One region of the Brevibacillus sp. TJ4 genome, then DNA from elsewhere that is predicted to be linked to it. Evidence: riboswitches for the same ligand, from Rfam matches in the RefSeq annotation. Region 1 holds a riboswitch; each other region holds the start of a gene.
What was found. Region 1 has a riboswitch for S-adenosylmethionine ahead of ACAF76_RS19180 (homocysteine synthase). Riboswitches for the same ligand answer to the same signal wherever they lie in the genome.

Region 1 (4,295 bases):
CAGGCATGGATACGATCGAGATTCACGGTGCCCACGGGTATTTGATCCATCAGTTCCAATCCCCTCTGACGAACAAGCGCGATGATAAGTACGGACGCGATCTCGCCCTGTTTGGCGTGGAAGTGATCGAAGCGGTCAAAAAGGTAATCCCGGAGGACATGCCGCTGATCATGCGTCTGTCTGCTGTTGAGTATGTGGATGGCGGTTACGGGCTGGAGTACAGCACGGAATTGTGCCGGCGGTACAAGGAAGCGGGTGTGGACATTTTCCACCTGTCGAGCGGAGGAGAAGGACCGATCGGCTCCGGAGGCCGTCCGGGTGTGCATCCAGGCTACCAGGTTCCGTTCGCGCGTGCGATCAAGGAAGCGCTCGACGTGCCAGTGATCGCAGTGGGCCGCCTGGAGGATGCGCAGTTGGCGGAAGCGATTCTCGGCAACGGAGACACCGACCTGGTCGCTGTCGGACGCGGAATGCTGCGCGACCCGTACTGGGCGATTCATGCGATTCGCGAGCTGTCTGGCGAAATCGAGCTTCCCCAGCAGTATTTGCGCGCATTTTAACGAATCCAAGGACAGGAAATGAAAGCAGCCCCGTCGCAGCCAGTAGTTGTCGCGACGGGGCTTTTTTCGATGTTTTGTTTGTTAGACCGTGCTTACGTTGGCTACCTGTTTCAAGGCTTGCTCCAGGTCGCCGATAATATCGTCAATCGATTCGGTTCCTACGGACAAGCGGACCATTCCCGGAGTGACGCCGGCAGCAGCCTGTTCTTGTTCGGTCAACTGCTGGTGGGTCGTGCTGGCCGGATGGATGACCAGCGACTTGGAATCGCCCACGTTTGCCAGATGCGAGAACAGTTGCAGGGATTCGATCAGCTTTTTGCCTTCCGCTACACCGCCGCGAATCCCGAACGTCAGGATGGCTCCGGCACCTTTTGGCAAGTATTTTTGCGCCAGCTCATACTGGCTGTCCCCTTCCAGCCCCGGGTAGTTGACCCACTCCACTCCGGGATGGGAAGCGAGATAGCGGGCGACGGCGAGCGCGTTCTCGCTGTGCCGCTCGATCCGCAGATGGAGCGTCTCCAGCCCTTGCAGGAAGAGGAAGGAATTGAACGGCGCGACGGCTGCTCCGATGTCGCGTTGCAGTTGGACCCGCGCTTTGATGATGTACGCCAAAGGCCCGACCGCTTCCGTGTACACCACACCGTGGTAGCTCGGGTCCGGAGTCGTCAGTCCGGGGAACTTTCCGTTGTTCCAGTCAAATTTGCCCGAGTCTACGATGATGCCGCCGATCGCGGTACCGTGCCCGCCGATAAACTTGGTCGTGGAATGGACGACGATGTCGGCACCATGCTCGAATGGACGGCAGAGGATCGGGGTCGCGAACGTGTTGTCGACAATCAGCGGCACGCCGTTTTCGTGGGCGATGGCCGCGATCGCCTGCAAATCGGCTACGTCGATGCGCGGATTTCCGATCGTTTCGCAAAAGACAGCTTTTGTCTTGTCGGTGATGGCAGCGCGGAAATTCTCCGGATTGGACTGATCGACGAAGGTGACCTTGATCCCCAAGCGCGGCAGGGTATGGGCGAACAGGTTGTATGTCCCTCCGTACAGACTGCTGGAGGAGACGATCTCATCGCCAGCCTGGGCGATGTTGAGGATCGCAAACGTGATCGCAGCTTGCCCGGAAGCGGTTGCAAGTGCGCCCACGCCTCCTTCAAGCAGGGCGACGCGCTGTTCAAAGGCGTCCTGGGTCGGATTCATAATCCGTGTGTAAATGTTTCCGAATTCCTTGAGCGCGAACAGGTTGGCAGCATGCTCCGTGTCATTGAACACGAACGAGGTCGTCTGATAGATCGGCACAGCGCGCGAGCCTGTCGCCGGGTCGACCGTCTGTCCTCCGTGTATGGCGATCGTCTCTGGTTTCCACTGTTTTTCTGACATGACAAGATCTCTCCTTTTCCGATTGAAGGTAAAAGTAAAAACGGAGCCTTCTCCTGAGTAGAAGAAGGCTCCGGTCATCCCGTGCGCACATTCATCTCTCAGAATCCGTGATTCGATTCTGCAGGAATTGGCACCTTGCATGCTCCATGCTGGTTGCCGGGTTTCATCGGGCCTGTCCCTCCACCGCTCTTGATGAAAGCTGGGTCTTGCTCTAATTGTTGTCACAATTGTAAGAAAATAATGACTGGATGTCAACAACAATACGTAAGTTTTCAGGTTGGTTTTTGAGGGATTGGCAATGCAGTCAGCGATTAGAAAATCAAAAGGGCTTGTGATATGATGAGTAGTGGAAAAAAACCAATCGCTCTTTACATACATCGATGGAAATACCATTTCAGGGGGAATAACCAATGGACGATCAAGTAAAAGAAATAACGCCGGAACAACTGCTGGAAAAGCTGGAAGCGAACGAACCGGTGCAAGTGATTGACGTGCGCGAGGTAGACGAATGGAACGCCGGACACATCAAGCAGGCCAAGCTGATTCCGCTCAGCTTTTTGCCGCATCGCATGCATGAACTGGACAAATCGCTGCCCGTCGTCTTCGTCTGCCGCAGTGGCGCGCGCAGCCATACGGCGACCCAGTTTTTGAGCAGCCAGGGATTCGACGCTGCCAACATGGTAGGCGGCATGCTCGCCTGGCCCGGTGAAAAAGAAGTAGAATAGAGACATAGATATAGATACAGGGGGAGGAAATAGCGGTGAGTGGAGAACAGATGCAACAGGAAAAACCGGGTCAAAAAATCTGGTTTCCTGTCTTGGCTGGGGTGCTGATTCTGGCCATTATCGGAGTTTTGGGCTATCCGTACATGCAAAAGCAGCAGATTCCCGTCTTGAAGGCGATGAGTGACTTTACGCTGGAAAATATCGATGGCACGACGTACACCTTCTCGGAAAGCACGGGGAAAGTCCGCCTGGTCGAGTTTATCTTCACCAACTGCCCGGACATTTGCCCGGCGACCACCTATAACATGACACTGCTGCAGGATAAACTGAAGGAAGAAAATCTGTTTGGGGACAAGGTGGAATTTTTGACGATCACCTTTGACCCTGAGTACGACACCGCAGAAGTATTGCAGGAGTATGCGGAGACATTTCGCGCCGATCAGAGCGGATGGAAGTTCCTGCGCGGAGATGAAGCGGCGATCGAAGCTGTCACCCAGGATTTTGGGATGGCTGTGATGAAGCTGCCGGATGACAACTCTCCGAGCGGCTATTCGATCACCCATACCGCGCGCATGTTTCTCGTCGACAAAGACGGCAATATGCGCCAAGCGTACGGCATGGCAGCCGATATGGACATGGATTTGATGCTCAAGGAAATGAAAATATTGGCCGACTAAAGAAAGATTGTGCAACGCCCACTTGCGAGCACCAGTTTAGCAAGTGGGCGTTTTGTATGAGTCGGCATTGTTTGGACCAGAATCTGTCAACACTAGATGAAACGAATTGCTTACAATGTGTTACAATAGAAATGGCATGCTTGGTTCGGGTTTCCAAAATCATGCACGATGACGTTAGGAGGAACAAGTTTGAGCGACGTTAAGATTTTCGCGATGGGCGGACTCGGCGAGATCGGAAAAAACATGTACTGTGTCGAGTACGAGGATGAGATCATCATCATTGATTGTGGGGTAAAATTTCCGGAGAACGAGATGTTCGGGATTGATCTCGTGATCCCAGACGTCTCCTATCTGATCTCCAATCAGCATAAAATCAAGGCGCTGTTGTTGACGCACGGCCATGAGGATCACATCGGCGCGATTCCTTATGTGATGAAACAGATCAAGGCGCCGATTTACGGCGGACGGCTGACCCTCGGATTGGTCAAGACCAAGCTGGAAGAGCATCGGATGCAAAACGATGTCGAGTTGATCCCCATCTCCGAGGACACGGAGATTCCTTTCGACCGCTTGAAGGCTACCTTTTTCCGCACCAATCACAGCATTCCGGATTCGTTCGGAATTGCCCTGCACACACCAGAAGGCATCGTAATTCATACCGGTGACTTCAAATTTGATATGACGCCTGTCGGCCAGACTACGGAATTCGGGAAAATCGCCAAAATCGGGGCGAGCGGCGACGTGCTTGCTCTCTTGTCGGACAGCACCAACAGTGAACGCCCCGGCTTCACGATGTCGGAGAGAACCGTCGGCGAAGGGATTCTCGATGTAGTGCGCAAGGCACGGGGCAGAATCATCCTCGCTACCTTTGCTTCCAATGTGCATCGCCTCCAGCAGGTGGTAGACGCCGCCCAGGAGTGCAACCGCAAAGTAGCGGTGATCGGACGCAGCAT
Region 2 (4,295 bases), 1.2 Mb from region 1:
TCATAAACTCTTTCAGCGACTCATCCCGGAACCACTTCCACAAATGCTGGGCTTCCTCGTCGCCGTCCTCGAGCTTTTTGAACCACTCCCGTCCCTGGTCTTCCAGTGCAGGATCGTTTTCCGCTTCTTCGTGAAAACGGATGTAGAGGCTAAGCAGCTCCTTGATTGGCTCGGCTTTTACTTTCGCTTCATCGCCCCACAGACGGTAGGCGACGATCAGTTTCCCGAACTGGGTGCCCCAGTCGCCCAGGTGGTTGATCCGCACCGGCTTGTAGCCTTGCTTTTCCATGATGTTGGCGATGGCGTTGCCGATGACGGTAGAGCGCAGATGGCCCATCGAGAACGGCTTGGCGATGTTCGGGGAGGAGAGGTCGATCGGGACATTGCGTCCTTCGCCAACAGCCGAACTGCCGTATGTGCCGCCCTGCTCGAGAATGGTGCCGATCACCTGTGCCGCGACGCTCTGCTGGTCGAGGAAGAGGTTGACGTACGGACCGACAGCCTTCACCTCGCGCAAAGGCGTTCCGCTAATTTGTCCAGCCAGCTCGGCGGCGATCATCGGCGGTGCTTTGCGCAATGCCTTGGCTAGTTGGAAGCAGGGGAAAGCGATGTCTCCCATCTCCGGGTTGGGGGGCGTCTCCAGCATGCCGTAGACGGTTTCGCTGTCGAAGTTGTCCACACCCATTTGGCTGAGAGCGCCAGCGATTTTTTCCGCTGCTTGTTGTTTGTAACCCATGATCCTGACTCCTTTCGATTCCTTGCAAAAAATAAAAACCCCTGCGTCTCCTGGTAAAAGAGACGAGAGGTTGTACTCCCGCGGTGCCACTCTTGTTGCTTTTGTCCCGCCGCCGCTACGGCGCGAGAACAAAAACCGCTTCACTCTGCGATAACGGGCAGTCCCGGCGCGATCCCTACACGATCCTCTTTAGGGGGATGTTCAGGCGGCATCTCCGAGGGGCGTTTCCTCTCATGGTCTGCACCGGGCTTCCACCATCCCCGACTCGCTATCGCTTCTCACATGGAGTACTTTCCTCTTCTGTGATGTTTCACGTATGTCTTGTATATTATAGCCAAGAGTTCGGCCGACGTGCAACTTATTCTTGGGGTTTTCGCAGGATCTCATCCAGCCGGGCAAAGTATTCCCGAGTCAGTCGCTCTTTTTCTTCCTCGCTCAAATGTTCCGCGTCCATCCATTTTTCCTTGAACGCTTCCAGTTGCGCGAGCATCGCCAGCTCTGCCTGTGCGTCTTCCTCCAGATCGTGGTTCTCTGTAGGGTCGAACGGGATCAGGCGGTTGTCGTTCCCGCTGCGCAGGTACGGGGAGCGCCAGTTGTCCGGAAAGCGGTAGGGCTGTTCGCCAAAGATCAGGGTGAGCACATCATCGTTATCGATAGGCAAAAAGTGCTCGTACTCGTCGCGGCGTCCTCCCTCGGACAGATTGATGTGGGTCAGGAAGTAGCGCAGGTAATGTTCGTTTGTTTCGCGATCCTTGACGATGCTGTACGTCTCAAATTCGGTTTGTTCCAGCTCCTTGACTGTCTCCAGTGCCGCCAGAAACTTGTCCTTATCGCGGGGAAGTAATGGTTCCACAGCGCTTCGCTCCTTTATCGTGCAATCCGAAAAGCTGTTCCCATGATAACAAAACATGGCGGGTGCTGACAATCGACAGGAGCGAATCGGGACATGATGCACACTGAAAAGAAAAAAGAGCCTGACTGGCCCTTTTTCCACACGCTCTTGGCGCGAACTAGCAGTTGTCACAGCCGCATCCGACGATTACCAGCAGGATAAACAGAACGAGCACCAGGGCGAAGGCATCACCGAAAAAGCCGTTACCACAGTAGGAAGTACTCATGTTTGTTTCTCCCTCCTTTCCGTTATGCTCTAGTCTATACACGAATGCGGAGATCGGTATGGGCGGATGACCAGGAGCGGGAAAAATGGGCGCAAATGTCCGGCTTGCGATGAAAAAGACAAATTCTTGATTGACGAAAAAGATAGGCGAGTGGTAAGATACATTCAATTACTGACAGAAATTTGAATACGAGTATCCACTCTTATCCAGAGAGGCAGAGGGACTGGCCCGATGAAGCCTCGGCAACCGGTATTACACGGTGCCAATTCCAGCAAAGCCCTGTGCTTTGAAAGATAAGAGGACGATTCAGGCGTACATTACGTTACCGCAGAAAAATCCTCTCCTTTCACAGGGAGAGGATTTCTTTTTTATACCTGCAGAAAGTGAAAAGGAGCAATTTCGGATGAAACCTACCTTTACTGAACAGCTTTCCCGTAAAATTCTGATTCTCGATGGCGCAATGGGGACGATGCTGCAACAAGCAGAGTTGACCGCCGACGACTTTGGCGGCGAGGAGTACGATGGCTGCAACGAGCTCCTGAACCTGACCAGGCCCGACGTGATCCGCTCGATCCACGAAAAGTACCTGGAAGCGGGAGCCGACATCGTCGAGACGAATACATTTGGCGCTACATCGGTAGTGCTGGCCGAGTACGACGTAGCGGACAAGGACCTGGAGATCAATATCGCGGCAGCAAAACTGGCGAAGGAAGCGTGCGAGAAATACTCTACGCCGGATTGGCCGCGCTATGTCGCCGGATCGATGGGACCGACGACCAAAACACTCTCGCTGACGGGCGGGGTCACCTTTGACGAACTGGTCGAGTCCTACTACCGGCAAACTAAAGGGCTGATGCTGGGCGGCGTCGACGTGCTTTTGCTGGAGACAGCGCAGGACACGCTCAATGTCAAGGCAGCGGGAATTGGCATCCGCCAGGCGTTTGCCGAGCTTGGCAGCGAACTGCCTGTGATGCTGTCCGGGACGATTGAACCGATGGGAACGACTCTGGCCGGCCAAAACATCGAGGCCTTCTACTTCTCGTTGGAGCATTTGAAGCCTGTAACCGTAGGGCTGAACTGTGCGACAGGGCCGGAGTTTATGCGCGATCACCTGCGCACGTTGTCCAGCCTGGCACAGTGCGGGGTAAGCTGCTATCCCAATGCGGGCCTGCCGGACGAAAACGGTCACTACCACGAAACGCCGCAGGGACTGGCAGCGAAAATGCGCGCTTTTGCCGAGCAGGGCTGGCTCAATGTCGCGGGCGGCTGCTGCGGGACGACGCCGGACCACATCCGTGCCTTGGCGGAGGCTCTGAAGGATTGCAAGCCGCGTGCTGGAGAGAGCAAAGCGTTCAGCGCTGTCTCCGGTATCGAAGTGGTCTACGCCGAAGAGGACAATCGTCCGCTGCTCGTAGGAGAGCGGACCAATGTGATCGGCTCGAAGAAATTCCGCGATCTGATCGCCGCCGGGCAGTACGAGGAAGCATCCGACATCGCCCGGGCGCAGGTCAAGCGCGGTGCCCAGATCATCGATATTTGCCTGGCCGACCCTGACCGCGACGAATACGCAGATATGGAAAAATTCCTGCAATTCGTCAGCAAAAAAGTAAAGGCTCCGCTGATGATCGACTCGACAGACGCACGCGTAATGGAGCTTGGGCTGCGCTATTCGCAGGGCAAGGCGATCCTCAACTCGATCAACCTGGAGGATGGGCTGGAGCGGTTCGCCGAGGTCGTCCCGCTGATCCATCGCTACGGAGCGGCAGTCGTCGTCGGCACGATCGCAGAGGAAGGCATGGCCATCACCCGTGAAAAGAAGCTGGAAGTGGCAAAGCGCTCGTACGATCTATTGGTCAACGAGTACGGAGTGAAGCCGCAGGATATTATTTTTGACCCGCTGGTCTTTCCGGTGGGAACCGGTGACGAGCAGTACATCGGTTCGGCCAAGGAGACGGTGGAAGGGATTCGCTTGATCAAAGAAGCAATGCCAGCCTGCAAGACGATCCTCGGAGTGAGCAATGTTTCCTTTGGTCTGCCGCCAGCCGGACGGGAAGTGCTCAATGCGGTCTTCCTCTACCATACGACACTGGCAGGACTCGACTACGCGATCGTCAACACGGAAAAGCTGGAGCGCTACGCCTCCATTCCCGAAGAGGAGCGGAAGCTGGCAGAAGCGCTGCTGTTTGAGACGAATGACGAGACATTGGCAGCGTTTACTGAATTTTACCGCCAGAAAAAGAAAGAAGTGAGGGTGGAAGCATCCTCGCTGACACTCGAGGAAAGACTGGCCCGCTACGTCGTGGAAGGCTCCAAGGACGGGCTGGTCGACGACCTGAAGCTGGCGTTGGAGAAATATACACCGCTGGAGATTATCAACGGTCCGCTGATGCACGGCATGGAGGAAGTCGGACGGCTGTTCAACGGCAACCAGTTGATCGTCG
Region 3 (4,295 bases), 820 kb from region 1:
GGCAACCTGGGACCGAATGACACGGTGGACTGGTATTGGATGGACGTCCCCTACGACGGAAAGGTGACATTGCGCGCATCGGTTTCCGTCGGAGTGGCTTCGTCCATTGCCGCTACCTTTTACTCGGAAAACCGCGATCCGATCACGCAATACGTCGGAAATGGCGGGACGCTGACTGTTCCGGCGAAGGCCGGGCGGATGAACATCAAACTCGTGCGAAATGCCGGTGTCTCACAATTTACGTATGTGCTGACGAGCAGCTTCCAAATCAATCCGGATCGTTATGAACCGAATGATACGATGGGGACGGCAAGGCCGCTGGTGGGCAACCAGATCAGCGTAGTTGGAAATTTTCACGGACGAAACGACGAGGACTGGTTCTCCTACTACGTGCGGGAATACGGCCTGCTCGACATCTCGGTCATACCGGACAACAAGCGAATGGATATCGTACTGAGTCTCGGCAAGCAGCAGGGGAACCAGACAACCTGGGACCCGGTCTATGACAACGGCGATCGTGAAGACCCGTCGGAGCGGGTGAAAAAAGAGGTATCGCCGGGCAAATACTACATTCTCGTCCGCGAGTATGAGGGCAATGCAGTGAACGGCGAGTATCAGCTAAATGTAGGATTTACGCCGGTAAAGACAGATGAAAACGAACCGAATGACACATATCGCCAGGCTACCCCGTTGAGCGGTTCGGGGACCATGACGGGTACGTTGCCGACGACAGGTGATTATGACTGGTTCCAGTTCACCGTGTCCACGGAATCGTATGTCACCATTCGCGCACCTTTTATTCCGGTGAAAAGCGGCATGCAGCTTGCGTTGTACAACAGCGATGCCAACTACATGCTCATTTCGACGAACCGGGTAGCGGAGCTGTCGGATCAGGGCAAAGAGATCATCGGCATTCGCTTGCAGCCGGGCAGGTATTACATCCGTTTGAACAGCGCTGTGCCGTTCAAGTACGACACGTATCGTCTGACCCTGCATCAACAGCCGCTGATCGCCGGCTTCCGCGACATTTCCGGACACTGGGCGCGCAGCGAAATCGCCCGTCTCAGCCAAAAAGGAATTGTCAACGGTTTTCAGGATGCGACCTTCCAGCCTGATCGCGCTGTGACACGGGCGGAATTTGCGACGATGCTGATTCAATCGATGAGAGCCAGCGGCAAGCGGGTAGGTACCTATTCAGGCAAGGCGTCTTTTGCCGATTTGCCGAAAAGGCACTGGGCCTACAACAACCTTGGGCTCGCGTATGAACTCGGCATTGTCCGCGGGTATACCAACCGGATGATGAAGCCGGACCAGCCGATCACCCGTGCGGAGATGGCGGTCATGGTGGCGCGGGCGAACAACATCCTGACCAATTCGATTTCGACATCACGGTATCGCGATGTACCGACGAACCACTGGGCTGCTCCTGCGATCGAGGCATTGTCTGCGAGAAGATGGCTGAACGGCTACGGAACCCAGTTCAAGCCAAACGGAATCGCTACACGTGCAGAAGTAGTCGTCGTCCTGGCCAAGGCCTATTCCTTGTAGCGAGTGGGCTGACTGGGGTGCCAGACACGCGAAATCTCTATTGACACAGATAGGAAAAACAATTATCCTATAATCCGTAATGGATACTCTTATCCAGAGCAGGCGGAGGGACTGGCCCGATGAAGCCCGGCAACCGACTAGAGCGGTGCTAACCAGCAGAACGGACATCTGTTCTGGCCGATAAGAGGATGAAGGAAGCATAAAGCGCGCAAACCTTTTCCTCCAGAGAAAGGCGGAAAAGGTTTTTTTTGCCTGCATTTACGTCGATAAAATCCCGACTCGGCTACCACACTATTTGTATGAGGTCAAAGGAGGTCATTTTCTCATGGCTTTGCAAAAAGGTCGTCGTCTGTTCACATCTGAATCCGTAACCGAGGGGCATCCGGATAAAATTTGTGACCAAATTTCTGATTCCATTCTCGATGCAATCCTGGCGAAAGATCCAAACGCTCGTGTCGCTTGCGAAACGTCCGTAACGACCGGTCTCGTTCTCGTCGCGGGTGAAATTACCACCAACACCTATGTCGACATTCAAAAACTGGTGCGCGAAACGATTCGCGAAATCGGGTATGATCGTGCCAAATTCGGATTTGACGCAGATACGTGTGGTGTTATTACTGCTATCGGAGAACAATCTGCTGACATTGCCCTGGGTGTTGACCAGGCGCTGGAAGCACGCGAAGGACAAATGACCGATGCGGAGATCGAAGCAATTGGTGCTGGTGACCAAGGCCTGATGTTCGGGTTTGCTTGCAACGAAACACCGGAGCTGATGCCATTGCCGATCAGCATGGCACACCAACTGGCACGCCGTTTGACAGCAGTGCGCAAAGACGGCACGCTTTCTTACCTGCGTCCGGACGGTAAAACACAGGTTACGGTTGAATACGAAGGGGACAAGCCTGTACGGATCGACACGATCGTCATCTCTACCCAGCATGCTCCCGAAGTAAGCCTGGAACAAATCAAGAAAGATCTGTTGGAACAAGTAATCACGCCTGTTGTGCCGGCTGAACTGCTCGATGCAGAAACCAAGTATTTCATCAACCCGACAGGCCGTTTCGTAATCGGCGGACCTCAAGGAGACGCCGGTTTGACTGGCCGCAAAATTATCGTAGATACGTATGGCGGTTATGCACGCCATGGCGGTGGTGCTTTCTCCGGGAAAGATCCGACAAAAGTGGACCGTTCCGGAGCGTACGCAGCTCGCTATGTCGCAAAAAATATCGTCGCTGCCGGTCTGGCAGACAAATGTGAAGTTCAGGTGGCGTACGCTATCGGGGTAGCTCAACCTGTTTCGATCGCAGTAGACACGTTTGGTACCGGAACGATCGCGGAAGAAGAGCTGGTCAAACTCGTTCGCAAGCATTTTGACCTGCGTCCAGCTGGCATTATCAAACAGCTCGACCTGCGCCGTCCGATTTACAAACAAACTGCTGCATACGGTCATTTCGGCCGCAACGACCTGAATGTTCCTTGGGAGCGCACAGACAAGGCAGATGCTTTGAAGCAAGACGCTGCAAGCCTGGGCTAAGCAAATAGGCAAGGGTCTGGTAGAAACTACCGGGCCCTTTTTGCGTTTATAACGTCTATAGTATAACAATACGTGGTGTAATCTGAGGACGAGTTGTTGGATTGGCATCGATTGGAACGGTGCCGATAAAGGAATTTGATTGATCAGTGTCGAATCCTCATAGATGGAGAAAAGAGGAGGGATCGACTTGCCTAACAAGAGGCTTTTCCTTCTCGTGTTTATGGCATTTTTCCTCGTTGTGGTGTCGGTAGGAGTATTGGCAAGGCCAGAACAAAATGAAAAAAACACGTCTTCCATGCAACCTTCTCCGTCCATTGCAACGTCTATAAACACAAGTGAAACGGTGTTTTCTGAGGCAAACGAAATATCACCTACAGATGCTGATGCGTCTCCGATGCATTGGTATCGCAATCAGGTTGTCGTGTTATCGTATCACCATGTGGATGCGCATTCGGATCAGCCGTTTGCCATTTCACTGCAGCAATTTGCGGAACAGATGTCTTTTTTGAAAGAACATGATCTCAATCCGATTACCTTACAACAATTTTTGCATTTCATGGACACAGGGAGCCTGACTACTCCCAATGCAGTGCTGATTACGTTTGATGACGGTTATGAAAGTTATTACACGGACGCTTTTCCCATATTGCGTACATACGGTTTTCCCTCTGTGAATTTTGTCATCGCAGGTCGGCTGCGTGATGTGGCAGAGCGAAAGCGTGAAAACATGACCCCTCCGCTCACTCGTCCACAGCTTTTGGAGATGCGAGCGACCGGGTTGGCTGAGTTCGGTTCCCACACATACAGCTTGCATGCACAAGAGGCCCGCAATGAATGGGGAGATTTGGGTCCGGTGACTGCGCCTGTTTACCTGGAGGAACTGCAGCGACTCGAGGCCGAGCAGGAATATCGGGATCGTTTGTACGTAGATTTTAGTATGTCTCGAATTGGTTTAAGTGAATGGCTCAATCATCCGATAGAAGTAATATCGCTTCCTTACGGGTACACCAATCCCGTTGTTCAGGAAACAGCAAAGCAAGCGGGATACAAGTACGTCTTCAACTCGAATCCGGGAGTTGTGACAAGCGATACAGACCCTTTTGCGATCCCTCGTTTTGATGTTGGCACGCGTGAAGTGGATATGACGAAGCTCCATCAACTGTTCACGAAAGCGAGAAATTGAAGGAGAGTCATTATGTACAAAACAATCGAC

Region 2: linked by a shared signal. The riboswitch ahead of metH (methionine synthase) and the one ahead of ACAF76_RS19180 (homocysteine synthase) in region 1 are both predicted to bind S-adenosylmethionine.
Region 3: linked by a shared signal. The riboswitch ahead of metK (methionine adenosyltransferase) and the one ahead of ACAF76_RS19180 (homocysteine synthase) in region 1 are both predicted to bind S-adenosylmethionine.

What each region holds. Positions count from the first base shown of each region.
Region 1 is NZ_CP185865.1:3,894,234-3,898,528, reverse strand. Features, by position in the region: gene ACAF76_RS19185 (NADH:flavin oxidoreductase/NADH oxidase) at 1-560, shown strand, start outside; gene ACAF76_RS19180 (homocysteine synthase) at 642-1,940, opposite strand; SAM riboswitch class I at 2,029-2,139, opposite strand; gene ACAF76_RS19175 (rhodanese-like domain-containing protein) at 2,351-2,665, shown strand; gene ACAF76_RS19170 (SCO family protein) at 2,701-3,342, shown strand; gene rnjA (ribonuclease J1) at 3,511-4,295, shown strand, end outside.
Region 2 is NZ_CP185865.1:2,670,618-2,674,912, reverse strand. Features, by position in the region: gene argS (arginine--tRNA ligase) at 1-736, opposite strand, end outside; gene ACAF76_RS13145 (hypothetical protein) at 1,095-1,589, opposite strand; gene ACAF76_RS13140 (YjcZ family sporulation protein) at 1,747-1,854, opposite strand; SAM riboswitch class I at 2,054-2,154, shown strand; gene metH (methionine synthase) at 2,258-4,295, shown strand, end outside.
Region 3 is NZ_CP185865.1:362,831-367,125, forward strand. Features, by position in the region: gene ACAF76_RS01605 (S8 family serine peptidase) at 1-1,548, shown strand, start outside; SAM riboswitch class I at 1,635-1,735, shown strand; gene metK (methionine adenosyltransferase) at 1,874-3,082, shown strand; gene ACAF76_RS01615 (polysaccharide deacetylase family protein) at 3,270-4,265, shown strand; gene ACAF76_RS01620 (sensor histidine kinase) at 4,278-4,295, shown strand, end outside.